Regions from separate parts of the Microbacterium sp. LWH3-1.2 genome, predicted to be linked through region 2. Evidence: predicted binding sites of a transcription regulator. Region 2 holds the regulator's gene; each other region holds the start of a gene.
What was found. The regulator HrcA, encoded in region 2, represses chaperone genes, less so after heat shock. The targets are predictions, from matches to a motif close to TTNGCACTCGNNNNNNNCGAGTGCNAA.
Positions count from the first base shown of each region.

Region 1: a site for HrcA is predicted at 3,989-4,015, ahead of MRBLWH3_RS00690 (Hsp20/alpha crystallin family protein). Genes of this name have one in related genera too.
Region 3: a site for HrcA is predicted at 6,923-6,949, ahead of groES (co-chaperone GroES). Genes of this name have one in related genera too.

Region 1 covers NZ_JBEGIK010000001.1:138,501-149,114, reverse strand. The annotation lists gene MRBLWH3_RS00715 (histidine phosphatase family protein) at 1-619, shown strand, start outside; gene MRBLWH3_RS00710 (ADP-dependent NAD(P)H-hydrate dehydratase) at 603-1,442, shown strand; gene MRBLWH3_RS00705 (hypothetical protein) at 1,529-1,696, opposite strand; gene MRBLWH3_RS00700 (VOC family protein) at 1,800-2,171, shown strand; gene MRBLWH3_RS00695 (L-serine ammonia-lyase, iron-sulfur-dependent, subunit alpha) at 2,278-3,861, shown strand; gene MRBLWH3_RS00690 (Hsp20/alpha crystallin family protein) at 4,070-4,522, shown strand; gene MRBLWH3_RS00685 (thymidine kinase) at 4,583-5,167, opposite strand; gene MRBLWH3_RS00680 (ABC transporter ATP-binding protein) at 5,444-6,268, shown strand; gene MRBLWH3_RS00675 (ABC transporter permease) at 6,265-6,999, shown strand; gene MRBLWH3_RS00670 (MarR family winged helix-turn-helix transcriptional regulator) at 7,018-7,458, opposite strand; gene MRBLWH3_RS00665 (DUF2207 domain-containing protein) at 7,501-9,300, shown strand; gene MRBLWH3_RS00660 (cation acetate symporter) at 9,333-10,614, opposite strand, start outside.
Region 2 covers NZ_JBEGIK010000001.1:2,748,076-2,758,689, reverse strand. The annotation lists gene MRBLWH3_RS12855 (GH1 family beta-glucosidase) at 1-285, shown strand, start outside; gene MRBLWH3_RS12850 (MFS transporter) at 282-1,532, shown strand; gene MRBLWH3_RS12845 (alpha/beta fold hydrolase) at 1,521-2,246, opposite strand; gene MRBLWH3_RS12840 (pyridoxal phosphate-dependent aminotransferase) at 2,287-3,429, shown strand; gene lepA (translation elongation factor 4) at 3,487-5,337, shown strand; gene MRBLWH3_RS12830 (DUF1990 family protein) at 5,365-6,015, shown strand; gene hemW (radical SAM family heme chaperone HemW) at 6,023-7,240, shown strand; gene hrcA (heat-inducible transcriptional repressor HrcA) at 7,369-8,409, shown strand; gene dnaJ (molecular chaperone DnaJ) at 8,461-9,576, shown strand; gene MRBLWH3_RS12810 (16S rRNA (uracil(1498)-N(3))-methyltransferase) at 9,580-10,317, shown strand; gene MRBLWH3_RS12805 (HIT domain-containing protein) at 10,370-10,614, shown strand, end outside.
Region 3 covers NZ_JBEGIK010000001.1:1,574,154-1,584,767, reverse strand. The annotation lists gene MRBLWH3_RS07305 (ABC transporter ATP-binding protein) at 1-539, shown strand, start outside; gene MRBLWH3_RS07300 (ABC transporter substrate-binding protein) at 738-2,021, opposite strand; gene MRBLWH3_RS07295 (heavy-metal-associated domain-containing protein) at 2,333-2,542, shown strand; gene MRBLWH3_RS07290 (heavy metal translocating P-type ATPase) at 2,539-4,887, shown strand; gene MRBLWH3_RS07285 (metal-sensitive transcriptional regulator) at 4,899-5,228, shown strand; gene rarD (EamA family transporter RarD) at 5,356-6,282, opposite strand; gene groES (co-chaperone GroES) at 6,547-6,843, opposite strand; gene MRBLWH3_RS07270 (Hsp70 family protein) at 7,265-9,139, shown strand; gene MRBLWH3_RS07265 (LuxR C-terminal-related transcriptional regulator) at 9,161-10,614, shown strand, end outside.

The DNA.
Region 1 (10,614 bases), 2.6 Mb from region 2:
CGGGACCGGTCAGCAGCAGGCGGCCGCGCTCGGCGCGTGGCTCGCCGGCCACCGTGACGACATCGACCTGTATTGGGTGTCGCCCTACGCCCGAGCCCGGGAGACGCTCGCTATCGCGCTGGGCGACGGAGCGGCCGGCCCTCATGACGGAGCAGCCGGCCTGCGGGTCTTCGTCGACGAGCGGCTGCGCGACCGCGAGCTCGGCATCCTGGATCTGCTCACGAGGCAGGGAGTCGCGCGTCGTCACCCCGAGGAATTCTCGCGCCGCCGCCACCTCGGCAAGTTCTACCATCGGCCACCCGGGGGCGAGTCCTGGGCGGACGTCGCCCTGCGACTCCGGTCGTTCCTGCGCGAGGCGCTGGACAGCGGTCCCGACACGGCGATGCTGGTCGTGCACGATGCGGTGGTCATGCTGTTGCTATACATCCTGCTTCCGCTGCGGGAGGACGAGCTCCTCAGCTTCGCTGACGATCACACCGTCTTGAACGCCTCGATCACCCACCTGGTCCGGGCCGATGCCGGCTGGGAGCTCGCCGCGTTCTCGGATGTCGCGCACCTCCAGCGCGAGGGCGCCGATGTCACCGCTCACCCCGGGGATCCCGATGTCCAGCCGCGCTGAGCCCGTCACCGATGCGCTCCTGCGGGAGTGGGGCCTGCCCGGGCCGGGCGACTCGAAGAAGTCCCGCGGCGACGTCGTGGTCGTCGGCGGATCGCGCACCTCACCCGGAGCGGTGCTCCTCGCGGGGGAGTCGGCGCTGCGGGTCGGTGCCGGACGCGTAGCGCTCGCGGTGCCCCAGTCGATCGACGCGCAGGTGGGTATCGGGCTTCCGGAAGCCGGCATCCTGGCGCTCCCGGACGGTGCCGACGCGCCGCTGGACGGAGAGCTGGGCGAGAGGGTCGCCGCGGCCGATGCGGTGCTGATCGGGCCCGGCTTCAGCGACGCCGACGAGACGCGGGCGACGCTGCGCACCGTCGCGGCGACAGGACCTCGCCTGGTCGTGCTCGACGCCTTCGCGCTCGGAGTGCTTCCCGAGATCGATCGCGGCAGCCTTCCCGACGACCTCCTCCTGAACCCCAACAAGGACGAGGCGAAGATCCTGCTCGGCCGCGAGTTCGCCGACGACGTGGCCGACGTCTGCGAGATCGCCGCGGCCTTCGACGCGGTCGTGAACTGCTACGGCGTGGTGGCCTGCCCGGACGGGCGCGCATGGCGGCTCGACGACGGCGACGGCGGGCTGGGCACGTCCGGCAGCGGCGATGTGCTCGCCGGCGCCATCGCAGGGTTCGCCGCACGCGGCGTGGATCCGGCTCGTGCCGCGGTGTGGGGATCCTGGGCGCATGCTCGCGCGGGGGTCCGCCTCGGGGAGCGGATCGGACTCGGGTACCTCGCGCGAGATCTCGCGCGCGAACTGACTCCGGCCATCCATAGCCTCAGCGGATAACCAATGCTCCGCTCGACCGTGGGGACCGCTCGACCACAGCGCCACTCATTCCCCGTGGGGACGCACCGCGGAGGACAGGGGGCGCGCTACCTGCGCTGCTCGAAGGCCCCCGCGGTGACCGGAATGGCGACCGCGGCGACGATGCAGAGCAGGCCGGCGACGAACACCAGGGCCGGAAGGATCGGTGACGCGAACGACAAGCCCAGGATCACCATTCCGCCGATGAGCAGGATCAGATAGAGCACGAACAGCATCGCCAACCTCCAGGATCGCCTGCCTCATTGATACCCCAACCCCGGTGCGGCGGGAAGAGCGCCATCACTGGCACACCGCCGAGGCGAGGGCGAGAATGACGCCATGAGACTTGTGCAGGTGGCCCAGCACGCCGACGACCTCGAGCGTGCCGCCGGCTTCTACGCCGCTCTCCTCGGCACCGACGCGACGGCGATCTTCGATCCGCCGGGTCTGCTCTTCTTCGACCTCGACGGGGTCCGGCTGCTGCTCGACCGCAACGCCCCGACGGCGCTGCTGTACCTGCACGTCGACGATGTGGTGGCAGCTCTCGGGCGGATCGGTGAACTGGCCGAGGTCGTCTCGCCGCCGCACGTGATCTTCACCCACGACGACGACACCCTCGGACCGGCCGGCCACCGCGAGTGGCAGGCGTTCGTCAAGGACTCCGAGGGCAACACCGTGGGCCTCGTCTCGTTCCGGCCCGTCGCCGCCTGACGGCGCCACGCTGCACCATGGATGCGCCGATGAAGAGGCATCCTGCTCATATCGAGTCGATAACAGGCGTCAGACTGCGCGCCCCGATCGGGTTAGCCTGGTCGCGATGAGCGCCTACGTCTCGGCATTCGAGCTGTTCTCCATCGGCGTAGGACCCTCGAGCTCCCACACGGTCGGCCCCATGCGGGCCGCCTACGATTTCGTCGTCCGTCTCCGCGAGACCGGCGTGCTGCCGCGCGTCGGCCGCGTCACCTGCACGCTGTACGGCTCGCTGGGCGCGACAGGCATCGGTCACGGCACGCCCGACGCCGTCGTCGCGGGTCTGCAGGGTCTCGAGCCGGAGTCGGTGGATCCGGATGCTGTGCGCTCGGCGTGGACAGACTGGCCCGACGGGCGCGCGCTCGAGTTGGCCGGTACGCACCCGGTGCCGTTCGAACGCGGCGACGTCGTTTTCGCCCCCCGCACGCACCTGCCCGCCCACCCGAACGCGATGAGGCTCGAGGCATGGGCCTCACCGGGCGACGGCCCCGCGCGTTCCCTCTCCACGCCCGGGATCCGGCGGACAGGCTTGACGGCGCCGGTCGAGCCGGTGAGCGGGACGGATGCCGGAATCGTCGTCCGCGAGACCTACTACTCCGTCGGCGGCGGCTTCATCCGCCGCGACGGCGAGGTGGCGCAGGTGCGCCCGCACGCGTTCCCCCTGGACTTCTCGAGCGCCGAGGAGCTGCTCGCGGTGTGCGACGAGCGGGGCATCACCATCGCCGAGGCCGCGCGTATGAACGAGGAGTCCCTGCGTCGCGACGAGGACATCGCGGAGGGCCTCGACATGATCTGGGACGCGATGGCCGCGTGCGTCGAGGCAGGTCTCCAGTCCGTGGGTGTGCTCCCTGGAATGCTGGGCGTAAAGCGCCGAGCCTCATCCATCCGCGAGCAGCTCGAGGCGGCCGAGGCCGACGGTCGGCGAGAGCTCCCGGGGGAGTGGCTGGGCGCATTCGCGCTCGCGGTGAACGAGGAGAACGCCGCGGCCGGGCGCGTGGTGACCGCGCCGACGAACGGTGCCGCCGGCATCGTGCCAGCCGTCGCGATGTACTGGTGGCGCTTTCTCGCCGACTCCGGCCTCGGAGCCGGCAATGCGGTGACGCCGTACGGCGAGCTGGTCGGCAGCGCCCTGCTCGGCTACCACGGGCATGCGGCGACCTCCGAACAGGCCGCAGGCTGGGATGACGAGCAGGTCGCAGAGGCCAATCGTCGCAGAGGCATCCGCCGGTTCCTTCTCACCGCCACGGCGCTGGGCTCGCTGTTCAAGGCCAACGCCTCGATCTCGGGTGCCGAAGGGGGCTGCCAGGCGGAGGTCGGGTCGGCGTGCGCGATGGCCGCGGGCGGTCTCACCGCGGTGATGGGTGGCACGAACCGGCAGATCGAGAACGCTGCGGAGATCGCCATGGAGCACCATCTGGGTCTCACCTGCGACCCCGTCGGCGGCCTCGTGCAGATCCCGTGCATCGAGCGCAACGCGATCGCCGCGTCGACCGCGGTCACGGCTGCGCGCCTCGCCCTGCGCGGCGACGGCTCGCACTATGTCTCGCTCGACGCGGTGGTCGAGACCATGCGCCAGACCGGCGTCGACATGTCGCACAAGTACAAGGAGACGAGCGAGGGCGGTCTCGCCGTGAACGTCATCGAGTGTTGAGCCGAGCCGGCCGCCTGCGCACGAAAGATGGCGGCGGTGGCCGCGTGGGGTGACCTGAGCGGCGCCGGCTGCCGGGGGAGGGGGGCCGATCCCGGGCCGCGTTCGTTCACGGCGAACGCCGAACCACTTAGCACTCCGCACCCGAGAGTGCTAATCTGAGCATAGTTGAGCCGATACGACTCAACCTCAGAAACGAGAGGAGATAACCATGGCCACTTACGACCCGTTCCGGGACCTCGACCGCCTTGCGGCCGGTCTCTTCGACGCGCGCCGCGGCCCGCGCCGCATGCCGATGGACCTGTACCGCGACGGCGATCACTACGTCCTGACGGCCGACCTTCCGGGCATCGACCCGGGCTCGGTCGACATCGACGTCGACGGACAGCTGCTCACCATCCGCGCGGAGCGCACGCTGACGAGCGGCGACGACGTCAAGTGGATCACACGCGAGCGAGAGGCGGCGAGCTTCCTGCGCCAGCTCAACCTGGGCCAGGGCGTCGACACCGAGCGCATCTCGGCGAGCTACAACAACGGCGTGCTGAGCGTGACGATCCCGGTCAGCGAGAGGGCGAAGCCGCGCAAGATCGAGGTCATGTCCGAGGGTGGCGCGCCCACGATCACGGCACACGAGTCCGACGCCCCGCAGCCGATCGAGCAGTAGGGCCATTCCAGAACACGGATGCCTCCCGCCGACCGAGCGGCGAGGCATCCGTTCTGTCGTCTACGGTCGAGCGGTTCCGGTGAAGTGCCTGCGGCAGCGGGCCTGGTAGGACTCGATCCCCCCGACGTGCGCGGGCGTCGGCACACCGGCATCGCCGGCGGGAACCCCGGCGATGCGCTGGTGGAACGCGGCGTCCTCCCCGCAAACCGCGCACACCGCGGTGAGCTTCAGTACATCCTCCGCCATCGCCATCAGCTCCGGCAGCGGCTCGAACGGCCGGCCGTCGAACGTGATGCACAGCCCCGACACCACCACGGTCACCCCGCCGGCGACCAGCTCGTCGACGGCGGGGACGAGGTCGGTGCCGAAGAACTGAGCCTCGTCTATGGCGACGAGGTCGAGGCCGCGGCCTCGAACCCCGGTGACGAGGGAGGCGACGTCGGGCACGGACCGCGACGGCACGCTCAGCCCCGAGTGCGAGCTCACGAGCCCCTCGCCCCGGCGATCGTCGAGGGCGTGGCTCACCACCTCGACCTCGAGCCCGGCGATGCGCGCGCGGCGGACGCGGCGCAGCAGCTCCTCCGACTTTCCGGCGAACATCGGGCCGGCGACGACCTGCAGCCTTGCCTGCGTGCGCGTGTGCATGGCGTCAGACTACGTCCGCCGAGGATCGAACGACTCGACCCTGGAGCGTCAGCAAGGATGCCGGCCGGCCGTCGCCGTGCCCGGCCGCCGGACCCGCTTCCCGTACACCGCGAAGGACGTCGCGCCCGGCCTCGGGCTCGGTCACCATCGACGGTGTCACCCATGACGGACGTCTCCGCGAGATCCACGACGAGGTGGGCCTCGCCGAGGACGTCTGACACCGCACCACCGCGCGGCTCGTTGACGGCGCGGAGGAGGGAGAGCACTATTCGACTCGTGACGAACGAAGCAGGGGCGGATGCGGTGAGCCTGCGCGGTCTGCACGTCCGGCGCGGGAGGACCGCGGTGTTCACCGGGCTCGATCTCGACATCCCGCGCGGGCAGGTGACCGGGCTGCTCGGCCCCTCGGGATGCGGCAAGACCACCCTGATGCGCGCGATCGTGGGCGTGCAGAAGGTGGCGGGTGGCGACGTGACGGTGCTCGGCGAACCCGCGGGCTCGCGCGCACTGCGCAAGCGGGTGGCGTACGACACTCAGGCCGCGTCGGTCTACGGAGACCTCACGATCCAGCAGAACCTGCGCTACTTCGCACGGCTGGTCGACGCGCCCCGGACCGACGTCGATCGTGTCATCGAGCAGGTGGGCCTGGCCGACCAGCGCGACCAGACGATCGACTCGCTCTCCGGCGGACAGGAGAGCCGCGTCTCGCTCGCCGTCGCCATGCTGGGCGTTCCCGAGCTGCTCGTGCTCGACGAGCCCACCGTCGGCCTCGACCCACTGCTGCGCGCGGAGCTGTGGGAGGTCTTCCGCGGCCTCGCCGACGCCGGGGCGACGCTGATCGTCTCGAGCCACGTCATGGACGAAGCGCTCCGCTGCGACCGCCTCGTGCTCATGCGCGCGGGCCGCATCATCGCCGACACGACACCCGGCGGCCTCTTCGCCGACACCGGGACGACGGATCCGGATGCTGCGTTCCTCACGCTCATCGAGCGCGACGCGCCGTCTCGGGCGGAGGTCGAGGCGCAGCATCCGCTCACCCGCCGCGAAGCGCGAGAACAGTCCGAGCACGTGGAGCACCCGCACCGCGGGAGCGCGTCGTGAACGGGCTGCTGACCCTCGCGACGGCGGGCCGCGTGTTGCGGCAGCTCAGCCACGACCCGCGTTCCATCGCGCTCATGCTCGTCGCACCGAGCCTGCTGGTCGGCCTGTTCGCGTGGCTGTTCAGCGATCAGGAGGGGGTCTTCGACCAGTTCGGCGGACCGATCCTCGCGCTGTTCCCGTTCATCGTGATGTTCCTGATCACTTCCATCACGACGCTTCGCGAGCGCCGGTCCGGAACGCTCGAGCGGCTCATGACGACGCCGATCGCGAAGGCGGACTTCATCCTCGGGTACGGGTTCGCCTTCGGGCTCATGGCGACCCTGCAAGCCGTCATCACGGTGACGTTCGCCGTGTGGGTGTGCGGGCTGGAGGTCGACGGGCCGCTGTGGCAACTCGGGCTGGTGGCCGTGGTCGATGCGATCCTCGGCACCGCGCTGGGCCTTCTCGCGAGCGCCTTCGCGCGGACAGAGTTCCAGGCGGTGCAGTTCATGCCGCTGATCGTGTTCCCGCAGATCATCCTGGGCGGCCTCTTCATGCCCCGGGAGGACATGCCCGAGGCGCTGTACCAGATCTCGAAGATCCTCCCGCTGAGTTACGCCATCGACACGATCAACGCGGTGACGGACGGCGACCAGGGCTGGGAGGTCTTCGGGCCGCTGCTCATCGTGGTCGCGTTCGCGGTGGGCGCGCTGATCCTCGCGTCGCTCACCCTGCGCCGCCGCACGCCGTAGCCGCGACCGGGAGTGAAATCAGCAGCTGGGCTGCTTCTTTCGGAGCTTGGCGGTGAGGTCGCGAAGCTGTGAGAGCTCGTCGTCCGACAGGAGCGACATGCGCTCGGCGATGGCCTTGCCGTGGGCACTGGCGATGCGGCGGAACAGCGACGCCCCGGCATCCGTCGCGCGCACGAGCGCGCCGCGCCCGTCGTCGGGGTCGGCGCACTTGGTGAGCAGATCGCGCGCGACCATGCGGTCGACGAGGCGCGAGACGCTCGGCTGGCTGATCAGCATGTTCGCCGTCACGTCGCGCAGGCGCGCCGTGAGGTCGTCGGCGCGGGTCACCGTGAGGAGCACGTCGTACTCGGCCTGGCTCAGCGTCTCGTCGTCGAAGTCGTCGTTGATATCGCCGAACACCTCGTGCTGCGCGCGGAACAGACTCTCCCACGCGTCGATGGCGAGACGGCGATCGGTCATAGCGTCCAGATTAGAGCCTTGTGCCGACCCTAGGCTGGCCCCATGGGGTCTTCTGCAGTCGCGTCGTCGCGCACGCGTCGTCTCGGAGTCGTGGGTGCGGTGCTCGCCGTGCTGGGAGCCTTGGCGTTCACCGGCCTCGACCCTGCCCCCGCGCACGCGGGAGTCGACGACTTCTCGTTCGAGAGTCTCGACGTCGACTACCAGCTCGGCCGTGCCGACGACGGCACGAGCACCCTGACGGTCGTCGAGACGTTCGTCGCGATCTTCCCCGATTTCGACCAGAACCGCGGCATGCGGCGCATCATCCCCGACAGCTACCAGGGCGCGCCTCTGCACCCCGATCTCGTCTCGATCACCGACGAGACCGGCGCACCCCGCGCCGAGGAGACCGAGTCCGAGGACGGCTTCTACATCATGACGTCGCGCGCCGACGACTACGTCCACGGCCGCCAGACGTACGTCTTCACCTACACGCTCGAGAACGTCACACGGTACTTCGCCGACACCGGCGCCGACGAGTTCTACTGGGACATCAACGGCGTCGCCTGGCCGCAGCGGTTCGGTCGCATCACCGCGCGGGTGAGCATGCCCGATGACCTCACCGACGCGAGCACCGGCGCGCAGTCCTGCTACGTCGGCTACCAGGGCTCGACCCAGACCTGCCCGATCGGCGACGTCGACGGCGCGGTCGTGGCGTCGACGCTCGACGTCCAGCCGTACCAGACGATGACGATCGCGATCGGGTTCGAACCCGACACGTTCGTCCAGTTCGATCCGGGCTTCCTGGCGTCACCGTGGGGCTGGCTGCAAAGCGGCGTGGCGGTGCTCGGACTCGGCACAGCGGTCGTGCTCGCGGCCGTCGCGCGCCGGCGCCACCTCCGCGACGAGCCCGGCCGACCCGTCATCATCGCGGAGTACACGCCGCCGCACGGCATCGATGCCCTCGAAAGCGCCGTGCTGCTCGGCCGCACCACGAAGGCGATCCCGGCCGAAGTGCTCGAGCAGGCAGTGGTGGGCAGCATCCGCATCGAAGAAGGCCCGCCGAAGTGGTTCGGCGGCACGAAGCTGAAGGCCGTGCTCGTGAACCCGGCACTCGCCGACGGGGACGGACGGATGCTGCTGCCCGGTCTCTTCCCCATGGGCATGCCGGGCGAGGAGTTCGAGTTCGGCCGCAGCGACACGAGGTTCTCGACGACCGCGCAGAAGGTCCTGAAGGCGGCGTCCGCGGAGCTCTACTCCCGGCGCCTGCGGCGAAAGGTGCCGATGAGCGCACGCGCGTGGCCCATCGCCATCGCGATCATCTCAGATGTGATGGTGCTGCTCTTCGGCATCGGCGCGCTGGTGGGCTACGTGACGCCGTGGGTGCCGATCCTGCTGATCATCGCGGCGACACTCGTCACCCTCCTCGTCGCCGGGATGGTGTCCCGCAAGCCGCTGACCGTCGCCGGCGCCCAGACGCGCGACCACCTGCTCGGCCTCAAGCAGTTCATCGAGTGGGCGGAGGCCGATCGCATCCGCATGCTGCAGTCTCCGCAGGGCGCCGAGCGCGAGTACGTCGACGTGTCCGACCCCCGGGTGAAGCTGAAGCTGTACGAGACGCTGCTGCCGTACGCGGTGGTGTTCGGCCAGGAGAAGAAGTGGGCCGAGGAGCTGGTCGTGCTGTACGGGGCCGGCAACTCGCCCGGCTGGTACGCGGGTTCGAGCGGCTTCAACGCCGCGGCGTTCTCGGCGGGGATCTCGAACCTGTCGACGTCGGCCTCCTCGTCGTCGTCCTCCGGCGGATCGTCGGGCGGCGGCTCCGCGGGCGGTGGAGGCGGGGGCGGCGGAGGAGGCGGCGTCTGACGGATGCTGCCACCCGCCTGGGCCCGTTGCGCTCAGCCCTCGCGGCCGGTCGGGGCGGCCTGCTCGGGAACGTGCAGCCGCGTGAGGAACCGCTCGGTGCCCCGGGGGATGCCGCGGCGGTCGCCGAGCGAGACGAGCACGGTGACGAGCACCGCGACCGGGACGGTCCACGCGGCGGGCTGCTCGAGGAACGGCCGGAGGGCGGGGAGTGCTGCGGAGACGAGCCCGCCACCCAGGATCGCGACGCCGGACAGCACCGCCCCGGTGAGCATGCCGGCGACCGCGCCCCGCGCCGTGAGCCCGCGCCACCAGATACCGAGCAGGAGCACGGGGCACAGGGTCGACGCGGTGAACGCGAACACCAGGTCCACACTGCCCGCGAGTCCCGCCGGCTCGGTCGCGAGCGCCACGACGAGCGGCACGAACGACGAGAGCACCGCAGCGATGCGGAAGCCGCGCACGCTGCCGCCGAGCAGGTCCTGGCTGATCACGCCGGCGAGCGACACGACGAGGCCGGACGATGTGGAGAGGAACGCCGCGAACGCGCCCGCGATGACGAGAGCGGTCAGCACGTCGCCGAGCGGCCCGGAGATCAGCCGCCCCGGAAGCAGCAGGACGAGCGCATCGGCGTCGCCCGAGGCTGCAAGCTCGGGCGCGAACGCGCGTCCGAGGAATCCGAACGCGGTGGGGAACAGGTAGAACACGGAGAGCAGTACGAGCACAATGACGGTCGTGCGGCGCGCGGCGACGCCGTCGGGGTTCGTATAGAACCGCACGAGCACGTGGGGGAGTCCGAGGGTGCCGAGCAGCAGCGCCACCATGAGCGACACCGTGCGGTAGACCTCGAGATCGCCGGGGCCGGCGCTCGGCGGGAACGCCTCGACCGGCGGCAGCGCGGGCTGCACGTCGCCGACGAGGAGCAGGATCGCGACGACGGGGACCGCGAGCGCCGTGAGCTTGAGCCAGAACTGGAACGCCTGCACGAACGTGATCGAGCGCATTCCGCCCGAGGCGACGACCACCGCGACGATCACCGCGACCGCGAGCGACCCCACCCACGCCGGAAGCCCCGTGGTGATCCGCACCGTCAGTGCCGCGCCCTGCAGCTGCGGCACGATGTAGAACCAGCCGATGACGATCACGAGCGTGCTGGTGACGCGCCGCGCCCACAGCGATTCGAGCCGCGCTTCGGTGAAATCGGGGATGGTGTACGCGCCCGAGCGGCGCAGCGGCGCGGCCACGAACAGCAGCAGCATGAGGTACCCGGCCGTGTACCCGATCGGGAACCACAGTGCCGACGATCCCGTGAGCAGG
Region 2 (10,614 bases):
GAGAACGGGGCGTCGTTCCCCGAACCGGATCACGTCGACGGGCCCGTCCCGGACGCCGAGCGCATCTCGTACCTCGCCGGCCACATCGATGCCGTGGGCGCGGCCGTACGCGGCGGCGTCGACGTGCGCGAGTACACGGTGTGGTCTCTGCTGGACAACTTCGAGTGGGCAGACGGGTGGTCTCAGCGGTTCGGCCTCGTGCACGTCGACTTCGACACCGCGGCACGCTCCCCGAAGGCGTCGTTCGACTGGTACCGCGGCCTCATCGCAGAGGCCCGCGCGTGACCGCCCGGCCGGGGGCCAAGGTCGGCGCGGGCTGGTTCACCCTCTTCACGCTCGCCTGGCTCGCACTGTGGACGGTGCAGCTCACTCCGCTCCACCTGCTCATCCCCCTGCAGCTCGACACTCCGGACGACGCCGACGGTTGGGTGTCGGGGGTGGTGTCGTCGGGCCTCGTACTGGCGATCGGCGGCATCGCCGGTGCGATCGCCGCCCCGGTCGCCGGCGGGCTCTCGGACCGCACCCGGGGCAGGATGGGGCGCCGCCGCCCCTGGGCGCTCGGCGGAGTGTGGCTGGGCACTGCCTCGCTGGCCGCGACCGCCTCGGCACCCGGGCCGTGGGGCGTGGGGCTCGCCTGGGTGGGTGTCTCGGTCGGTGTCGCCATGGCCTCCGCGGCCTTCACCGCTCTCATCGCCGATCAGCTGACGACGCAGCGGGGCGCAGCATCCGCCGCCGTCTCGTCCTCGCAGGCACTCGGGATCGTCGTGGGCGTCGGCGTCATCGTGCTTCTCGAACTCGGCGTCGTGGTCGGCTACCTCGTCCTGGCCGGCTTCCTCGCCGTCGTCGGCACGGCCGCGGCACTTCTCCTGCCCGATCCGCCCGCACGCGCCGACGTGGCGGTGGCGCGCGAAGCGCGCACCCTCGGCGAGCGACTCGCCGCCCTTCGCGACCGCGACTTCGCGTGGCTCCTGGCGGGGCGCCTGACGGTGAACGTCGGCAACGCGCTCGGCACGGGGCTGCTGCTGTTCTTCCTGCTGTACGGCCTGCACCGCGACCCCGCGACGGCCGAGGACGAGCTGCTGCTGCTGATCCTCGTGTACACGCTCTTCGTCGTGGTGTCCTCGATCGCGTCGGGGTGGATCTCCGACCGCACCGGGCGACGGATCCCGTTCGCTGTGTGGTCGGCCGTCGTCCAGGGACTCGCGTCGATCATCCTCGTGGTGGCGCCGTCGCTCACGACCGCGATGATCGCGGCGGCGCTCCTCGGCGTCGGCTACGGGGCATACATGTCAGTGGGCCTCGCGCTCGGCGCGGACCTGCTGCCGTATCCGCAGGACCACGCGCGCGACCTCGGATTCGTGAACGTGTCGGCAAGCCTCGGCCAGCTCATCGGGCCTCTCCTCGGCGCGGGCCTCGTCGCGCTCGTGGGCGGCTTCTGGCTGCTGTTCCTCGTCGGGGGCGTCCTGTCGATCGCGGGCGGCTTCATGACCTACGCGATCCGCAGTCGGGAGCGCGCGGCCTCAGCGGTGTGACGCCTCCAGCGTCGTGAGGGCGACCTCGAGGAGTGCGTTGAACACGCGCGGACGCATGACGGTCACGTGATGGGTCGTCCGCGGCACGACGATCAGCTCCGCGTGGCGCGCGATCCTCATGAAGAGCTTCTCGTTCACGCGGAGCTGGTCGTACTGACCGTTGACGAACCAGAGGGGGGCGTCGATGCGATGGAGCGCCGCGAGCAGGTCGAGCACGGACAGGCTGCGCAGCGCCACGTCCTGTGCGTCGAGCGCATAGCCGCCGGCCCCGAAGTCGGCCCGGGTCTCGTCAGGGAGGATGCGATCGAGCATGCGGTCGGTGAGCCACATCCCGCGGTCGGGCAGTGAGTCGAAGCCGCGCGCGAGGACCCGGTAGGTCGCGAGGCCGACGCCGCGCGGGATGGCGGTGCAGGATGCCGCGATGAAGCCCGCGACGGGGGGAGGAGTCTCCGCCCCCGCGTACTCGATGCACAGGAGCCCGCCCATCGAGTGGCCCGACAGCAGGACAGGACCGCGCTCGGCCGCGGCGCGCACCGCAGAGTCGATCGTGGCGAAAGCCGACTCGAGCGTGAACTCCTCGGCGATGCGGGATCCGTGGCCGGGGAGGTCGACCGCGGTGACCGGGTTGCCGCGCACCGTCAGGTATTCGGCCTGCGCGCGCCACATCGTCGCGGACGTCCGGATGCCGTGAACGAGCACGACCTGGACGACCATGACGACAGGGTATCGGCGCAGGCCCCCCTAGCATGGCGGCATGCCCGAGATCGCCCCGCACATCGCGCGCATGCCGGGTTCAGGCGTGCGCCACATCCTCGAGCGCGCGCTGCGCCGGCCCGGCACGATCATCCTCGCCGTAGGTGAACCGGGCGAGGTGGCGGGGCAACGGATCCGGGATGCTGCGTCCCAGGCGTGGCACGACGGTGCGATCCGGTACACGCCCAACGGCGGCATCCCGGCGCTGCGCGAAGCGATCCGCGACAAGCTGGCGCGGGAGAACGCGCTCGACGTCGAGCTCGAACAGATCTGGGTGACGATCGGCGCGACGCAGGCGCTGCACCTCGCGATGGCGCTCACGCTGTCGGAAGGGGACGAGGTGCTCGTGCCCGACCCCGGCTACACCACCTTCACGATGAACGCCCACCTCCTGCAGGCGACGCCGGTGCCCTATCCGCTGCGTCCCGAGCGCGCCTTCCAGCCCGATCTCGGCGAGCTCGAGTCGCTGGTCACGCCGCGCACGCGGGCGATCATCGTGAACACCCCCTCCAATCCGCTCGGCTCGACGTTCGACCGGGCGACGCTGGAAGCGCTCATCGCCCTCGCAGGCCGCCACGATCTGTGGCTCATCAGCGACGAGGTGTACGAGCGGTTCACCTGGGGTGAGCCGCACGTGAGCCCCGCGACGCTCGATGCCGACGGCCGCGTGCTGTCCGTGTTCTCGATGTCGAAGACGTATGCCATGACCGGGGCCCGGGTGGGGTGGCTCGTCACGCCTCCGGGATGGCGGCAGACGATGCTGCGCGTCCAGGAGGCGGTTGTCAGCTGCGTCGACGAGCCGTCGCAGCGGGCGGCCGCCGAGGCCCTCACCGGCGAACAGGGCGGCGTCGCACACAGCGCGGCCCACTATCGCGGCAACCTCGCCGCGGCGACGGCGCTCCTCGATGCGCGCGGTCTGCGATACCTGGATCCGACCGGCGCCTTCTACCTCTGGATCGACGTGTCGCACGTGTCCGCGGGCGATGTCATGACGTGGTCCGAGCGGTTCCTCGACGAGCAGGGCGTGGCCGTCGCCCCTGGCAGCGCGTTCGGCACCTCGGGCGAGGGCTGGATTCGCGTGTGCGTGGCCAGCGATCGTGACGAGCTGCTGGAGGGGCTCGGCCGCCTCCCCGCTGCTGCCTGACCCCGCCGCCGTCGCCGGGGCTCGTCGAGCAGCGCGCACCCGTAGAATCGTCTGGACATGTCACCGCGCGCCCTGAAGCCCCTCGAGCCCTCTGCCACGCCGCCCGAGCTGATCCGCAACTTCTGCATCATCGCCCACATCGACCACGGCAAGTCGACGTTGGCCGACCGCATGCTGCAGATCACGGGTGTCGTCTCCGACCGCGACATGCGCGCGCAGTACCTCGACCGTATGGACATCGAGCGCGAGCGCGGGATCACGATCAAGTCGCAGGCCGTGCGCATGCCGTGGGCCGCCGCCGGTCAGACCTTCGCACTCAACATGATCGACACCCCCGGACACGTGGACTTCACGTACGAGGTCTCGCGTTCGCTCGCGGCCTGCGAGGGCGCGATCCTCCTGGTCGACGCCGCGCAGGGCATCGAGGCGCAGACGCTCGCGAACCTGTACCTCGCGCTCGAGAACGACCTGCACATCATCCCCGTGCTCAACAAGATCGACCTGCCCGCCGCCGACCCCGAGAAGTACGCGGCGGAGCTGGCCGGTCTCATCGGCGGCTCGCCCGACGACGTGCTCCGCGTGAGCGGCAAGACGGGCATGGGGGTCGAGACCCTGCTCGACCGCATCGTCGAGCAGATCCCCGCTCCGAAGGGGGACGCGGACGCCCCGGCCCGGGCCATGATCTTCGACTCGGTATACGACTCCTACCGCGGCGTGGTGACATACGTCCGCATGGTCGACGGCAAGCTCGAGCCGCGTGAGCGCATCCAGATGATGTCGACGAAGGCGACGCACGACCTCCTCGAGATCGGTGTGTCCAGCCCGGAGCCGGTCCCCACCAAGGGCCTCGGCGTCGGCGAGGTGGGGTATCTCATCACCGGCGTGAAGGACGTCCGCCAGTCCAAGGTCGGCGACACGATCACGAATCAGCGCAAGCCCGCGGGCCAGGCGCTCGCCGGCTACACCGACCCGAAGCCGATGGTCTTCTCGGGCATCTACCCGATCGACGGCAGCGACTACGCCGACCTCCGTGAGGCGCTCGACAAGCTCAAGCTGTCGGACGCGTCCCTCCAGTACGAGCCCGAGACGTCGGTGGCGCTCGGCTTCGGCTTCCGCTGCGGCTTCCTCGGTCTGCTGCACCTCGAGATCATCACCGAGCGCCTCTCGCGCGAGTTCGACCTCGACCTCATCACGACCGCACCTTCGGTGACGTACGAAGTCACGACGGACACCGGCGACACCGTCGTCGTCACCAACCCGAGCGAGTACCCCGACGGCCGCGTCGCCGAGGTGTCCGAGCCGGTGGTGAAGGTCGGCATCCTGCTGCCGAAGGACTACGTCGGAACCGTCATGGAGCTCTGCCAGTCCCGCCGCGGTTCGCTCCTCGGAATGGACTACCTCAGCGAGGACCGCGTCGAACTGCGCTACCACATGCCCCTGGGGGAGATCGTGTTCGACTTCTTCGACCAGTTGAAGTCCAAGACCCAGGGCTATGCGAGCCTCGACTACGAGCCCGCTGGCTCGCAGACTGCCGATCTCGTCAAGGTCGACATCCTGCTGCAGGGCGACAAAGTCGACGCGTTCAGCTCCATCGTGCATCGCGACAAGGCCTATGCGTACGGCACGATGATGACCGAGCGCCTGCGCAAACTCATCCCGCGCCAGCAGTTCGAGGTGCCGATCCAGGCCGCCATCGGCGCCCGGATCATCGCCCGCGAGAACATCCGGGCGATGCGCAAGGACGTCCTCGCGAAGTGCTACGGCGGCGACATCTCGCGCAAGCGCAAGCTCCTCGAGAAGCAGAAGGAGGGCAAGAAGCGCATGAAGATGGTCGGTCGCGTCGAGGTCCCGCAGGAGGCGTTCATCGCCGCGCTCTCAGGGGACGTCGAGGGTCCTGCCAAGAAGTGACCCGACTCGCGAAGTAGGCTGGAATCCATGCGTCGAGGAACCTTCCGGGACGACACCGTCGACTATGCCGCTGTCGGGGCGACCCAGGCGCCGGATCTGATGCAGTATCCACCGGAGCGCAGCATCCCGGCGGAGCAGTCGTGGCGCATCGGCAGCGGCGAGACCCGCTTCCGTGCGGCGAGCGAGGCGCTCATGTCGTGGACCGCGCAGCGCGGTGCGGGGCTCGTGCTCACCGATGTGCGGCCTGCGTCCGGCCCCATGTACTCGGGCGTCAGCTTCGACGCCGAGGGGAACCCCGTCGCGCCGAGCCGGTCCGAGGCCGAACAGCGGTTCGACGCCGACGGCACGCCGTTCGTCGGCGCGGGCACGACGGTCCGCGTCGACGGCCGCGTCAAGGGGCTGCGCGCCGATGCGGAGCTCCGCGTCATCTTCGCGGTGGAGGAGCCTCGCCGCGTGGGCTTCGCGCTGGGCACCGTGAGCGAATCGGTCGTCAGCGGCGAGGAGTCGTTCATGCTCGACTGGTACGACAACGACGAGGTCTGGTTCACGGTCCGTGCGTTCGACGCCCCGCGCGCCGTGCTCTACCGGATGCTTCCCGGCCTCACGAAGCGCCGTCGACGCGAGCTGTTCACGCGCTACCTTCGCGCGATCTCGCCGCTGTACACCACCCCCGCGTGAGGCGCTGATGGGCTCCGCACTTCCGCTGGGCGAGCCCGTTCCCTCGGACGGCTCGCTGCCGCTCGGCACGCGCATCGATCCGGCCGCCGACTTCAGCGTGTACCTGCACGTTCCGTTCTGCCGCGTGCGCTGCGGCTACTGCGACTTCAACACCTACACGTCGTCCGAGTTGCGCGGTGCCCGCCAGGACGAGTATGCGGACACGCTCCTGCGCGAGATCGCCCTTGCCGCGCCCGTTCTCGCCCGCGCCGGCGGCGTCCGTCCCGCGTCGACGGTGTTCTTCGGCGGCGGCACCCCGACGCTCCTCCCGCCGGGCGACCTCGGGCGCATGCTGGCAGGTGTCCGTGACACATTCGGCATCGCCGAGGGCGCCGAGATCACGGTCGAGGCCAACCCCGACACGGTCACCCCCGCGGTCGCGGCCGAGCTCGCAGCATCCGGTGTCACCCGTCTCTCGGTCGGCATGCAGTCCGCGGTCCCGCACGTCCTCGCCGCGCTCGACCGCACGCACGACCCCGACAACGTCCGCACGGCGGTCAGCGCGGCGCGCGGCGCCGGACTCGACGTGAGCGTCGACCTCATCTACGGCGCCCCGGGCGAGTCTCTGGACGACTGGCGCTCGTCGCTGGGGGCGGCGGTGGCGCTCGAACCCGATCACGTCTCGGCGTACGCGCTCATCATCGAGGACGGCACGAAGCTCGCCCGCCAGATCCGACGCGGCGAGGTCGCCGCCCCCGACGACGACCTGCAGGCCGACATGTACGAACTGGCAGACGACATGCTCGCGGGCGCAGGATTCGGCTGGTACGAGGTGTCGAACTGGGCGCGCGGGGACGCGCACCGCTCGCGACACAACCTCGCGTACTGGGTCGGCTCGGACTGGTGGGGCTTCGGCCCCGGCGCGCACAGCCACGTCGCGGGCGTGCGGTTCTGGAACGTCAAACACCCCGCCGCCTACGCGCAGCGGCTGGCCGCGGGCGAGTCGCCGGCCGCCGGACGGGAGATTCCGGATGCCGCAGCCAGGAACCTCGAGAGCGTGCTGCTGCGCACCCGCATCCGCGACGGACTGCCGGTCGAGGAGCTCCTCGGCGAGGGCCGCCACGCGGTCGCCGCGCTCATCGCGGACGGTCTCATCGACGGTCACGCCGCGCTGCGGGGGAGGGTCGTGCTCACCCGCCGCGGCCGTCTCCTCGCCGACGCCGTGGTCCGCGCGCTCACCGACTGACCTCGGCGGCATTGCGGTTCCGGGTGAGACGGCAACCCGACCTGCGTGGCTCGGCGATCCTGACAGGGGCATCGGATAGAATTGGCACTCCAGTCATGCGAGTGCCAGCTGCGGCGTGAGGAGGCGGGATGGTCAGCGAACGAGGTCTGCAGGTACTGCGGGCGATCGTCCAGGACTACGTCGACACGCGCGAGCCGGTCGGCAGCAAGGCGATCGTCGAGCGCCACTCCTTCGGCGTGTCGGCGGCGACGATCCGCAACGACATGGCGCTGCTCGAGGACGAAGACCTCATCGTGGCGCCCCACACCTCGTCCGGCCGGGTGCCGACCGACAAGGGCTATCGCGTCTTCGTCGATCACCTCGCCGAGCTCCGGCCGCTCTCGCCGGCCCAGCGCGCCGCCATCGCCTCGTTCCTCGACGGGTCGGGTGACCTCGACGACGTGCTCGTGCGCACCGTGCGGGCGCTCACGCAGCTGACCGGCCAGGTCGCGATCGTGCAGTACCCCTCGTTCGCGCGCGCGAACGTCACGCACGTCGAGCTGGTGCAGCTCGGAGGCGGACGCATGCTGGTGATCGTGGTCACCGACACCGGACGCGTCTCTCAGCGACTGACCTTCGTCGGCGAGGATTTCGACGACTCCGATCTCGCGCACATCCGCGCCGGCCTCGGCACCCTCCTGGTCGGCCGCCCCGTGCGCGAGGGACTGCAGCGCATCGCCGAGCGACTCGACGCTCCCCACACGCAAGCGCCTGCGCACGAACGCGCAATGGATGAGATCGTGCGCGCCGTCGCCGAGGAGCTCGAAGAGTTCCGGCAGGACAAGCTCGTGATGGCAGGCAGCGCCAACCTCGCCCGCCGCGAGTCCGACTTCCGCGGCAGCATCTACCCGCTCCTCGAGGCGATCGAGGAGCAGGTGACCCTGCTGCGGCTGATGGGCGAGATGGTCGCCGACGAACAGGGCCTCTCGGCGAGCATCGGCCGTGAGAACGAGGCGTTCGGTCTGGCCGAGGCATCCGTCGTCGCCAGCGACTACGACGCGACGGGCGCGCTCGCCCGCGTCGGCGTGCTCGGCCCGACACGCATGGACTACCCCACGAACCTCGCGACGGTCCGCGCCGTCGCGCGTTATCTCACGCGCATGCTCGAGCAGGACGACAGCTCCCGCTGACGCACGCGCGCACCCACGATCCCGCGGCCTCGCCGCGGCAGGAAGGCGAATGTGGCTGACCACTACGAGGTCCTCGGCGTCTCACGCGACGCCTCCACCGACGAGATCAAGAAGGCTTACCGCAAGCTGGCCCGCCAGTTGCACCCGGACGTGAACCCGGGCGAGGAGGCGTCCGAGCGCTTCAAGCTCGTGACGCATGCCTACGACGTCCTCAGCGACCCCGAGCAGCGCGCACGTTACGACATGGGCGGCAACGACTCGCCGTTCGGCGGCGGCGCCGGCGGCTTCGGCGGGTTCAACGACATCTTCGAGACGTTCTTCGGCGCAGCGGGCGGGTCGCGTGGCGGTCGTCCCCGGTCGCGTCGCGAGCGCGGCCAGGACGCGCTCGTTCGCGTCACGCTCGAACTCGGGGATGTCGTGTTCGGCACGCACCGCGACATCGAGGTCGACACCGCCGTGGTGTGCGAGACCTGCCAGGGCTCCTGCTGCCAGCCGGGCACGAGCCCGGTCACGTGCGACATCTGCCACGGCACCGGCAACGTCCAGCGCCAGGTGCGGAGCCTCCTCGGGAACGTCGTCACGACCCAGCCGTGCAACGTCTGCCAGGGCTACGGCACGACCATCCCGTACCCGTGCGCCACCTGCCAGGGGCAGGGGCGCGTGCGCGCGCGCCGAACAGTGTCGCTCGACATCCCGGCCGGCGTCGAGACCGGACTGCGCCTGCAGCTTCCGGGTTCGGGCGAGGTCGGCCCGGCGGGCGGCCCGAACGGCGACCTGTACATCGAGGTCACCGTGCAGCCGCACGAGGTGTTCAGCCGCGACGGTGACGACCTGCTCGCGACGCTCGAGGTGTCGATGCCCGACGCGATCCTCGGCACCACGACGACGATCGAATCGCTCGACGGCCCCGTCGATCTCGAGGTGCGGGCGGGCGTGCAGGCGGGCGACATCCTCACGATCAAGGGGCGCGGCATCACGCCGCTGCGCGGCTCCCAGCGCGGCGACCTCAGGGTCGGCGTGCACGTGGTCACCCCGACGCGCCTCGACCACAAGGAGCGCGCCCTCATCGAGGAGTTCGCCAAGCGCACCAAGGCTCCCTCGCCGAAGCTGGCGGAGTTCCATCAGGGCCTGTTCGCCAAGCTGCGCGATCGCTTCCGGAACGGCTGACCCGTGCCCCTGCACTTCCTCCTCGATCAGCCCGTCGATGCGGCCCCCGGCGAGACGGTGACCCTCACCGGTACGGAGGCGCACCACGCCGCGACCGTGCGCCGCGTGCGGGTCGGCGAGGAGGTCACGGTCGGCGACGGGCGGGGGGCCTGGCTCACCGGCAGCGTCGAGTCGGTCGCGCCGCGCGAGGTCGTCGTGCGCATCGACGGACGGACGGATGCTGCGCCCCCGCGCCCGCGCATCGTGCTGGTGCAGGCGCTGGCCAAGGGGGATCGCGACGAGCTCGCCGTCCAGGCGGCGACCGAGCTCGGTGTCGACGAGATCGTGCCGTGGCAGGCCGCCCGCAGCGTCTCGCGGTGGGACGCCGCGAAGGCGGCGAAGGGCCGGGCGCGCTGGGCGACGATCGTGCGCGAGGCCGCGAAGCAGGCGCACCGCGCGTGGGTGCCGGAGGTGGCGGAGCTGACCACGACTGCGGCGCTCGCGCGGCGGGCGGCAGCATCCGTCGTCCTGATCCTGGAGCCGGCGGCGACCGAGCGGCTCAGCGCCCTCACAGTGGAGCCGGCCGAGGAACGCGACATCGTGCTCGTCGTCGGACCTGAGGGCGGCATCGCCGCGGAAGAGCTCGACGCCCTCACGGCCGCGGGTGCGCGACTCGTGCGCCTCGGCGAGACCGTGCTGCGCACCTCGACGGCCGGTCCGGCGGCGCTGGCAGTCGTCAGCACCGCCCTCGGGCGCTGGTGAGCGGGGCGGGCCGCAGCCGTCCCCGCGCGCACCCCGTCGGTAGACTTGCGACATGAGTGAACCGTCGATCTTCACGCGCATCCTGGACGGCGAGGTCCCGTCCGAGATCATCGCAGAGACCGAGAACGCATTCGCCATCCGCGACATCGCCCCGAAAGCACCCGTGCACCTGCTGGTGATCCCCAAGACCGGGGAGTACCGCAACGTCGTCGAGCTCGCCGCCGGCGACCCAGACCTCATGGCCGAGCTCGTCGGCCTCGCGAACACGGTCGCTGCCGAGCACTCCGACGGGGACTT
Region 3 (10,614 bases), 1.2 Mb from region 2:
TAGACGGCACGAGCGTGGTCGGACTCAAGTCCGACAAGCTCGTGCAGCGAGGCGTCGGCTTCGTGCCGCAGACGAACAACGTCTTCCCCTCGCTCACCATCGAGGAGAATCTGCAGATGGGGCTCTACCAGCGCCCCAAGGCGTACGAAGAGCGGCTCGACTTCGTCACCGGCATCTTCGCCGAGCTCGGCAAGCGCCTCAAGCAGCGCGCGGGGTCGCTCTCCGGCGGCGAGCGACAGATGGTCGCGATGTCGCGCGCCCTCATGATGAACCCGTCCGTGCTGCTCCTCGATGAGCCGTCGGCCGGTCTGTCGCCCGTCCGCCAGGACGACGCCTTCATCCGCGTCTCCGACATCAACAAGGCCGGCGTGACCACGATCATGGTCGAGCAGAACGCCCGCCGCTGCCTGCAGATCTGCGACCGCGGCTACGTCCTCGACCAGGGCCGCGATGCCTACGAGGGAACCGGCCGCGAGCTGCTGAGCGACCCCAAGGTCATCGGCCTGTACCTCGGCTCCCTCGGCGCCGACGGGGTCTGACACCGACACGCAGATAAGAGGAGGGGACCGGATGCTGCAGCATCCGGTCCCCTCCTCTTATCTGCGTCCCCTCCCCCGCCGTGGGCGACGACCTCGGGTTCCGCACCGGTGAGACGAGGGGCGGTCGGCCCCGGACCGCCTCCGGGAACGCGACAGGGCCCCGGATCGCTCCGGGGCCCTGCGCTGCGTCAGCCTGGTTTACAGGTCGATGCGGGTGTAGGTGTTGTCGGCGCCGTACTGGAAGACACCGATGGTGGCCTCGGTCGGGTCGCCGTGCTCGTCGAACGTGATCGGACCGGAGTAGCCGTCGTAGTCGGCCGTGCCGCCGCCGAGGATGATGTCGGCGCAGTCGGCGAAGCTGTCGCACTTCTCGCCGTCACCCGAACCGCCCGAGACCTCCTGCAGCTTCGCGGCGATGTCGGCCGAGTCGCTGGAGTTGGCGGCGAGCGAGGCGAGCGCGAGCAGCACGACGGCGTCGTACGCCTCGTTGCCGTACGAGAAGTCGGTCAGCTCGCTGTTGCCGTCGGCGACCCACCAGTCGTTCAGGCGCCCCTGGAACTCCTCGTCAGGCGCGGGACCCGCAGGGGTCGTGCCCTTCGCACCCTCCATGCTCACGCCGGCAGGCCACTTCGGGTCGGCACCGAAGTTCTTCAGGTTGCCGTCGACGAGGTAGAGGTCTTCGGCGGGGTAGCCCGCGGCGATGAGCGCCGGACCGACCGTGAAGATCTCATCGAACGTGATCAGCGCGATCGCGTCCGGGTTCGAGGCGAGGATCGCGGAGATCTGGGCGTCGAAGTTGGTGTCACCGGTGTTGTAGGACTGCTCGGCGACGATCTCACCGCCCGAGCCCGTGAAGACCTCCTGGAAGACCTGGTTCAGGCCGGTGCCGTAGGCGTCGTTCTGGTAGAGGACCGCGACGTTCTCGTGGCCGTCCTCGGCGACGAGGTTGCCGAGCACCTCGCCCTGAAGTGTGTCGGCCGGAGCCGTGCGCCAGTAGAGGTTGTTGTCGTCCCAGTTGGTGAAGTCGAGCGACGTGTTGGCCGGTGAGAACGTGATGATGCCCGCGGCGACGGCGTCGTCGAGGAAGAGCTTGGTCACACCCGAGGATGCGGCGCCGATGGCAGCCGTCACCTTCTCGGAGATGAGCTTCTGGATCGTGGTGGCGTAGGCCTTGTTGTCGGTGTCGCCCGAGTCGCCCCACACGATGTCGTCGATGGTGATGCCCTTGGCGGCCTCATTGATGTCGGCGGCGGCGAGTCCGACGCCGGCCTCCTCGGGCGGGCCGAGGTACGAAAGGCTTCCCGTCTGGGGAAGGATCGTGCCGATCTTGATCGTGAGGTCGCGCTCCTCGGTGGGCGGGGTGGTCTCGTCGCCACCACCGGTGCCCCCACCGGCGCAGCCGGCGAGGACGAGGGCGCTGGCGCCGATGAGCGCGATGCCACCGAGGACGGTGGACGTGCGCGAGCGGGTGAAGACGCTCATGTTGCTCCTTGCTGTGCGATTACAACGGGAACGGCTCGGGCGCCGACCCAATGCACTAAACCTAATCGCCGTCAGGCGTCGTCAATGTTGCCATTCGTTAACGATCTGTAACAGCTTGAAAACCGTGATCGGACCGTAATTCTGGCGGCCCGCAGACCTCCCTCGCTGTGGATAACTCGCGCGTGCCGGCGCCCGAGCCGCCGCCACAGGGGCCACATCCGACGCACGGCTCTCATACCCCGCGCGGGTATACACTGGAGCGATGCAGTACCCCGCAGGGGTATCCGTCCCCGACCTATGGAGGAGAAGTCATGGCTGAGGCCGAATACACGGTGACAGGAATGAGCTGCGGGCACTGCGAGGCGTCCGTGCGCGGCGAGGTGTCGAAGCTCGCAGGCGTGCAGGACGTCCAGGTGAGTGCCGCCGCCGGCACGCTCAAGGTCGTCTCCGCCGCCGAGATCGCCCATGACGCCGTCATCGCGGCCGTCGACGAGGCCGGCTACAGCGCGGTCCGCGCATGAGCGAGGCCTCGATCCCCGCCGCCCGGTTCGAACTCGAGATCGGCGGGATGACGTGCGCGTCGTGCGCCGCGCGGATCGAGAAGCGGCTGAACCGGATGGACGGGGTCGAGGCATCCGTCAACTACGCCACGGAGAAGGCGTTCGTCACCGTCCCCTCGGGAACCGACCCGCAGGCGCTCATCGAGGAGGTCGAGAAGACCGGCTACACGGCCGCCCTCCCCGCACCGCCCGCGCCTGAGGATGCCGGCGACGAGCCCGCCGACCCGGAGCTCACGAGCCTCCGCCACCGGCTCATCGGGTCGATCGTGCTGTCGGTGCCGGTGATCCTTCTGGCGATGATCCCGGCTCTGCAGTTCACGTACTGGCAGTGGGCGTCGCTGGCGCTCGCGGCGCCCGTGGTGGTGTGGGGCGCGTGGCCGTTCCACCGCGCGGCCTGGATCAACCTGCGCCACGGCGCCGCCACGATGGACACGCTGATCTCGCTCGGTGTCTCTGCGGCATTCCTGTGGTCGCTGTACGCGCTGTTCCTCGGGCATGCGGGCATGCCGGGCATGACGCACACGTTCGAGTGGTCGGTCACGCCGCAGGACGGCGCCGGCGACATCTACCTCGAGGTCGCCGCCGGCGTCACGACGTTCGTGCTCGCGGGCAGGTACTTCGAGCAGCGCTCGAAGCGCCGTGCGGGCGCGGCGCTGCGCGCCCTGCTCGAGATCGGCGCGAAGGACGTCGCGGTGCTGCGCCCCTCAGGCGCCCCCGCCGGGCAGGTCTCACTCGGGATGCCGGGGATCGGCTCCCCCTCCGCCCCCGCGCTGGTCGAGGTGCGCGTGCCGGTCGCCGCGCTCCGCGTCGGCGAGGAGTTCGTCGTGCGCCCCGGCGAGAAGATCGCCACCGACGGCGTCGTGACCTCCGGCACGTCCGCGGTCGACGCCTCGATGGTGACGGGCGAATCCGTGCCCGTCGAGGTCGCACCCGGTGACGCGGTCATCGGCGCCACCGTCAACGCGGGCGGCCGTCTGGTCGTGCGGGCGACGCGCGTCGGCGACGACACGCAGCTCGCGCTGATGGCGCGACTCGTCGAGGACGCCCAGTCGGGCAAGGCCCAGGTGCAGCGCCTGGCCGATCGCATCTCGGGCGTCTTCGTGCCCATCGTGCTGCTGATCTCGCTCGGCACGCTCGCGGCTTGGCTGCTGATGGGCGCCTCGGCCGCGATGGCGTTCACCGCGGCCGTCGCAGTGCTCATCATCGCGTGCCCGTGCGCGCTGGGACTCGCGACCCCGACCGCGCTGCTCGTCGGCACGGGTCGCGGCGCGCAGCTCGGCATCCTCATCAAGGGTCCGGAGGTGCTCGAGTCCACGCGCACGGTCGACACGGTCGTGCTCGACAAGACCGGGACCGTCACGAGCGGTCGCATGTCGCTCGTCGACGTCGTCGTGGCCGGGTCGCTCGATCCGCACACGAACGAGGCATCGGCCGCGCGTGCCGAGCTGGTGCGCCTCGCCGGAGCCCTGGAGCACGCGTCCGAGCATCCGATCGCGCAGGCGATCGCCCGCGCCGCCACGGCGGAGACGGGGCCCCTCCCCGACGTCGCGTCGTTCCAGAACGTGCCGGGCAAGGGCGTCTCGGGCATCGTCGAAGGGCACGCCGTGCTCGTCGGCCGCGCGGCGCTGCTCGCGGACTGGGTGCTGACGCTCCCCGAGGATCTCGCCGCTGCGAAGGCAGCGGCCGAGGCGCTCGGCCGAACCCCGGTGCTGGCGGCATGGGACGGCGCGGTGCGCGGACTCCTGGTCGTCGCCGACCAGGTCAAGCCCTCGAGCCGCGAGGCCGTCGGGCAGCTGAAGGCCCTCGGGCTCACGCCGGTGCTGCTCACCGGCGACAACGCCGCCGCGGCGCGCGCGATCGCCGACGAGGTCGGGATCGACCGCGTGATCGCCGAGGTGCTCCCGCACGACAAGGTCGCCGTCGTCACCGAGCTCCAAGGCGAAGGCCGCGTCGTCGCCATGGTGGGCGACGGCGTGAACGACGCCGCCGCTCTCGCGCAGGCCGATCTGGGTCTCGCGATGGGAACGGGAACGGATGCTGCGATCGAGGCCTCCGACGTCACCCTGGTGCGCGGCGACCTGCGCAGCGCTGCCGACGCGATCCGCCTCTCGCGCGCGACCCTCGGCACGATCAAGGTCAACCTCTTCTGGGCCTTCGCCTACAACGTCGCCGCGATCCCGCTCGCAGCGCTGGGGCTGTTGAACCCTATGATCGCGGGAGCGGCGATGGCGTTCTCGAGCGTCTTCGTGGTGGGCAACAGCCTGCGCCTGCGACGGTTCCGCAGCCTCTCGACCACTCACCGTTGAAGGAGTCCGACATGACCGACACCGCTCTCGAGCACTCCCCCGCCCACGCCGGCGAGCACGCCCACCACGGCTACATCACCGACAAGGACAAGTACCTGAACCGCCTCAAGCGCATCGAGGGTCAGGCCCGCGGCATCCACAAGATGGTCGAGGACGAGAAGTACTGCATCGACATCCTCACGCAGATCAGCGCGCTGACCTCCGCCCTCGAGGCCGTCGCAGTCGGTCTGCTCGACGACCACCTGCGTCACTGCGTCGTGGATGCCGCGCGCCTGGGCGGTGCCGAGGCCGACGCCAAGATCACCGAGGCCACGCAGGCCATCGCCCGCCTCGTGCGCTGAGCGCGCCCCGGGCTGCGGCATCCCGCGCCTGTTCTGTACCCAAACCACCCCTTCTCGCCGAATCCATGCGTGATGGGCGGACCACGACGGGTGGTATCGGCGAGAAGGGGTGGTTTGGCGCAGAGGGTCAGGAGGCGAGGGATGCCGCACCCCGTGCGCGACGGGCGTGGATGAGCGAGTCGACCGTCAGCACGATGAGCGCGACCCACACCAGGCCGAAGCCGATCCAGCGTTCCAAGGGCATCGGCTCGCCGAGCACGAGCCAGCCCACCAGGAATTGCAGCACCGGCGCGACGAACTGCATGAGCCCGATCGTGGTGAGCGACACCCGGCGTGCACCCGCCGCGAACAGCAGCAGCGGCACGGCCGTGATGACGCCGGTGAGGCTGAGGAGCACGGTGTGCTGCCATCCGTACGCACCCATCGTCAGGCCGCCGGTCGCGCCGACGATGACGAGCACGACCACGGCGATCGGCGAGAGCCACAGCGTCTCGAGGGTGAGTCCGCTGACCGCGTCCACCGAGGGGCCGACCTTCTTCTTCACGAGGCCATAGAGGCCGAAGGATGCGGCGAGCGTGAGCGCGATCCAGGGGAAGGCGCCGTAGCCGATCACGATGACGAGCACCGCCGCCGCGGCGATGCCGATGGCGACCCACTGCGTCGTGCGCAGGCGCTCGCGGAGCACGAGCACCGCCAGGAGCACGGTGGCGATCGGGTTGATGAAGTAGCCCAGGCTGGTCTCGATGACGTGGCCGCTGAGCGCGCCGTAGATGAAGACCTGCCAGTTGACGTAGATCAGCAGGCCCGCGACGACGGTGAGCCCGAGCACCCTCGGCTGCCGGAAGATCGCCGCCAGGCGCGGCCACGTGCGGGTCACGGTGAGCAGCAGGGCGCAGAAGACGAGCGACAGCAGGATGCGCCACGCCACGATCTCCCACGGCCCGGTGGGCGCGAGGAGCAGGAAGTACAGCGGCAGGAAACCCCACAGCAGGTACGCCGAGAACGCGAAGATCCCGCCCAGCCGGCCCTCCCGGACCGCGGCGGCGTCGGACACGATCCGGCGGGCCCCGGTGGTGACACCGAGGTCGAGCGCCGTCGAATCATCGAGTGCTTCCACCACGTCGCGATCGGGAAGGGAAGACTGCTCGTGACTCACCGAGTCAGCCTACGCCCGCCCCGCCGCGGGCACGGCCGCTTCCCCGGGCTCGCAGCATCCGTTTCCTGCCGTCCTCGACCGGAATCCTGCCACCGCGTCCGCGAACGACGAGAGGGCCGGATGCCGAAGCATCCGACCCTCTCGGTACGCTGTGCGCGGGACTCAGCGAACGACGACCGCGAGGACGTCGCGAGCCGACAGGACGAGGAACTCGTCGCCGCCGAACTTGACCTCGGTCCCGCCGTACTTGCTGTAGATCACGCGGTCGCCGACGGCGACGTCGAGCGGGATGCGGTTGCCGTTGTCGTCGATACGACCCGGGCCCACCGCCACGACCTCGCCCTCCTGGGGCTTCTCCTTGGCGGTGTCGGGGATGACCAGACCGCTGGACGTGGTCTGCTCGGCCTCGACCTGCTTGATGACGATGCGGTCCTCGAGCGGCTTGATGGAAACCGACACGGTCTACCTCTTCTTTCTTGAGACTAAGACTCGTTAGCACTCTGACATTGAGAGTGCTTACGTCAGTCTAGGCAACCGGCTGGCACTCATGCAACGTGAGTGCCAATGAGTCGTCATGCTCGAACGCGGGTTTCGCTTCGTGACCTCCGCGCTTCGCATAATGAGCCAACCCCTTGAACGCCATTTCGAAGCGGATGTATCATCGCAGACGTCGGCCGCTCTTTCGTGGGGAACGAACGAGGGCGGTCGATGCGAGGTCGGGGGAGCTCGCACGCAAACGATGTGGGGGCGTTTCAGCGTGGAATCCTATTTCCTCTCGGTTGATGTCGGGACCAGCCGAGTAGGTGCGGCAACAGCCAGGCTTGCTCCCGACGGCAGTATCGTCACCTCCTCTTTCCCGCTGGGCCGCCGCGCCGACAGCGTGGCAACGGTCGTCTTCGTCGCGGAAGACGGTGAACTGCTCTTCGGCGATGCGGCAGAGCGCCGCGGTGTGACGCAGCCCGAGCGATTGATCCGCGAGTTCAAGCGGAGCATCGGCGACGAGGTCCCGATCGTCGTCGGCGGCCGCTCGATCCCGGCCGAACAGCTGTACGCACGGACCGTCGCCGATGTGATCGACACGGTCGCGGAGCGGGAGGGCGCACGCCCGGAAGGCGTGATCCTGACGCACCCCGCCATGTGGGGTCCGCACCGCATCGGCCTGGTGCGGTCGGCGCTCGAGGCGATCGGCATAGGCGCGGTCGCCTTCATCACCGAGCCCGAGGCCGCCGCCCGCCACTACGACGCGTCCCGCAACGTCGACGACGGCCACGTCCTCGCCGTGTACGACCTCGGCGGAGGAACATTCGACTGCGTGGTCCTGCGCAAGGACCACGCCGCCTTCGACCTCGTGGGCGAGCCCGTCGGCATCGACAATCTCGGTGGCGCGGACTTCGACGACGCCGTCCTTCGCCACGTGCTGCGCACAGCCGAGGTGCCCGCCGAAGCTCTGCAGGACGCCTCCCCCGACTCCCGCATCGCGCTCTCCCAGCTGCGGCGCGAGTGCGTCGACGCCAAAGAGGCGCTGTCGTTCGACTCCGATGCCGTGATCCCGGTGCTCCTGCCGGGGGGTCGCTCGAGCGTGCGGCTGACGCGCGCGGAGTTCGAGGGCATGATCGACGAGTCGCTCGCCAAGACCATCGACGCTCTCGAGGATGCGCTCGAGGACGCGGGAATCGACCCCGATCAGATCGAGTCCATCCTGCTGATCGGCGGTTCGTCGCGGATCCCGCTGGTCACCCAGGGTCTCTCCGAGCGGTTCGGCCGACCGACCGCGATCGATGCCGACCCGAAGTCTTCGATCGCGCTCGGCGCCGCCCACACGGCTCTCATCCGCGCGACCGACGTGCAGCTGGGCGTGTCCAGCGCGCTGGCCATCTTCGACGGCACGCGGGCGGCGGCCGCCGAGATCGAGCTCGCGGGGTCCCCGATCGAGCGCGGCATCCCGGCTCCGGTCGGACCGGCCGCGGCAGCATCGTCCGCGCCCAGCGCCCGACACATCGTCGCGATCGCGGGCGGCGCGGTCATCGTCGCGGCCGCGATCGTCTTCGGAAGCACGCTCACGGCGGGCACGGGCGCACTGAACGGGTTCTTCACCGTCTCGACCGAGCCGACGCCTGAGCCCACCGACGAGCAGGCCGCCTCCGAGGCGACCGCACCGGAGGCGCAGCAGGCGGCCCCCGAGACCGCCGCCCCCGTCGGCGAGCAGCCCGCGCCGCGTGCGGCCAACCCGCAGCGCAAGGGTGCGACCCCGCAGAAGAAGACGACCACCACGACCACGACGACCGAAGCCGCACCGGCGCCTCGCCCCACGAAGGGCGCTTCACCCGCTCCCAGTACCGGCACGCAGAGCGCAGGCACCGGCGACAGCGGCGGCACGGGCGGCACCGACCCCGGCACCGACCCCGGCACGGACCCGGGAACCGACCCCGGTACCGACCCCGGAACCGACCCGGGAACGGACCCCGGCACCGACCCGGGAACAGACCCGGGAACGGACCCCGGCACCGACCCCGGCACCGACCCCGGAACCGACCCCGGAACGGACCCCGGCACCGACCCCGGAACGGACCCCGGCACCGACCCGGGAACAGACCCGGGAACGGACCCCGGAACCGACCCCGGAACCGACCCCGGAACGGACCCCGGCACCGACCCCGGCACCGACCCGGGAACGGAGACCCCACCGGTGGACCCGCCCCCCGCGGATCCCGCACCGGAGCCCTCGCCCACACCCACCATGGACCCTGTGGCCTGACGCCGGGAACGACGATTCATCATGGCTTCACCCACAATGACTGTGGCAGCGTTCTTCGACGCGACGACCTTCACCGGTTCGCGCCACGCACGCCCGCTCATCGACGCGCTCACGGCTCACGACATGCCGCCGCGCGTGCTGATCTCGGGGAACGCGGGCTCCGGCAAGACCACGATGCTGCGCGGCGCCCAGCGCTTTCTCGCGCAGAAGAGCGCAACGGTCACCGTCCTCGGCCCTGAGACCGATGTGCTCGACGTCCCCGCCTCGAGCATCCTCCTCGTCGACGACCTGCATCTGCTGCCGGCCGCACAGATGGAGGGGCTGCGAGTGCGGGCGAGCGACCCCGACGCGGCTCTGGTCGCGACGAGCCGGCCCTGGTCGAACTCTCACGCACTGTCGTCGATCGCGCGGCACCTCGAGCGCAGCCGCCCCGCAGTGGTGCTGGGCCACCTCACTCGCGCGGACGTGCTCGACTACCTGGAGGCGAACGAGCGCACACTGAAGCCGGAGTGTCTGGATCATCTGCTCGAGGTGACGGGCGGGGTGGCGTGGCTCGTGTCCGCCGCGCTCGCCGCCCACGACGATCGCGACTGCGTGGACGACGGCACACACGCCGCGCTCGGCCACGTGCTCGAGCAGAGCGTCGCCCACCGGATGGGCGTCGTCGAGGAGGATGTACGGCGCATCATCGAGGCGATGAGCGTGTGGTCGGACGACGCGCCGGTGCTCACCGACCCTCTCGACGATGTCGAAAGCGTCATCGCCCAGGGCTATGCGGAAGGGCTGCTGCTGCGCAACGGGCGTCCGGTGCCGGTGGTGCGCTCCGCAGTACGGGCGAACCTGTCAGCTCGGCGGCTGGTCGACCTCATCGCGGGCATGCCCGGAGGCATGGACCCTCTCGCATCCCGCACCGGCGACTGGCTCGCGGACATCCGCGACCCGCGCCTGTCATCGGCCCTCGTCGAACACGGCGACCAGCTCCTCGATTCCGATCCCGTGCGCGCGGGCGAGCTGTACTGCGCTGCGGCGGATGCGGGCGTGAACTCGGCTGACCTCGCCGCGAAGCGCGCACAGGCGGCGTGGTCATGCGGCGACATCGACTCGGCCGCCCAGCTCCTCGATGAAGCGACGGCCTTCGCCGACCGCTCCGAGAGCGTCACGGCGCGCATCGCCGATGTCGCGGCCGCCACCTGGTCGATGCGGGGCATGCTCCACACCGGGTCGGGGTTCTACGATGTGTTCCCCCCGACGACGGCCGAGGCATCCGTCCGCCGTCTGATCGCCCGCATCGGGATCGGCGAGACGGGCTCGGCCGAGACCGAAGACGCATCCGCGCCTGCAGTGCAGCGCGCGGCACCCTCGACGCTGGGCGTGGCGATGAATCTCCTGCAGCGAGGCCTTCAGACGTCGCTGCGCACCGATCACGCCGATGCGGCGGTCGCCGATCTCGTGCGCGCGTCGCACCTGTACACGGC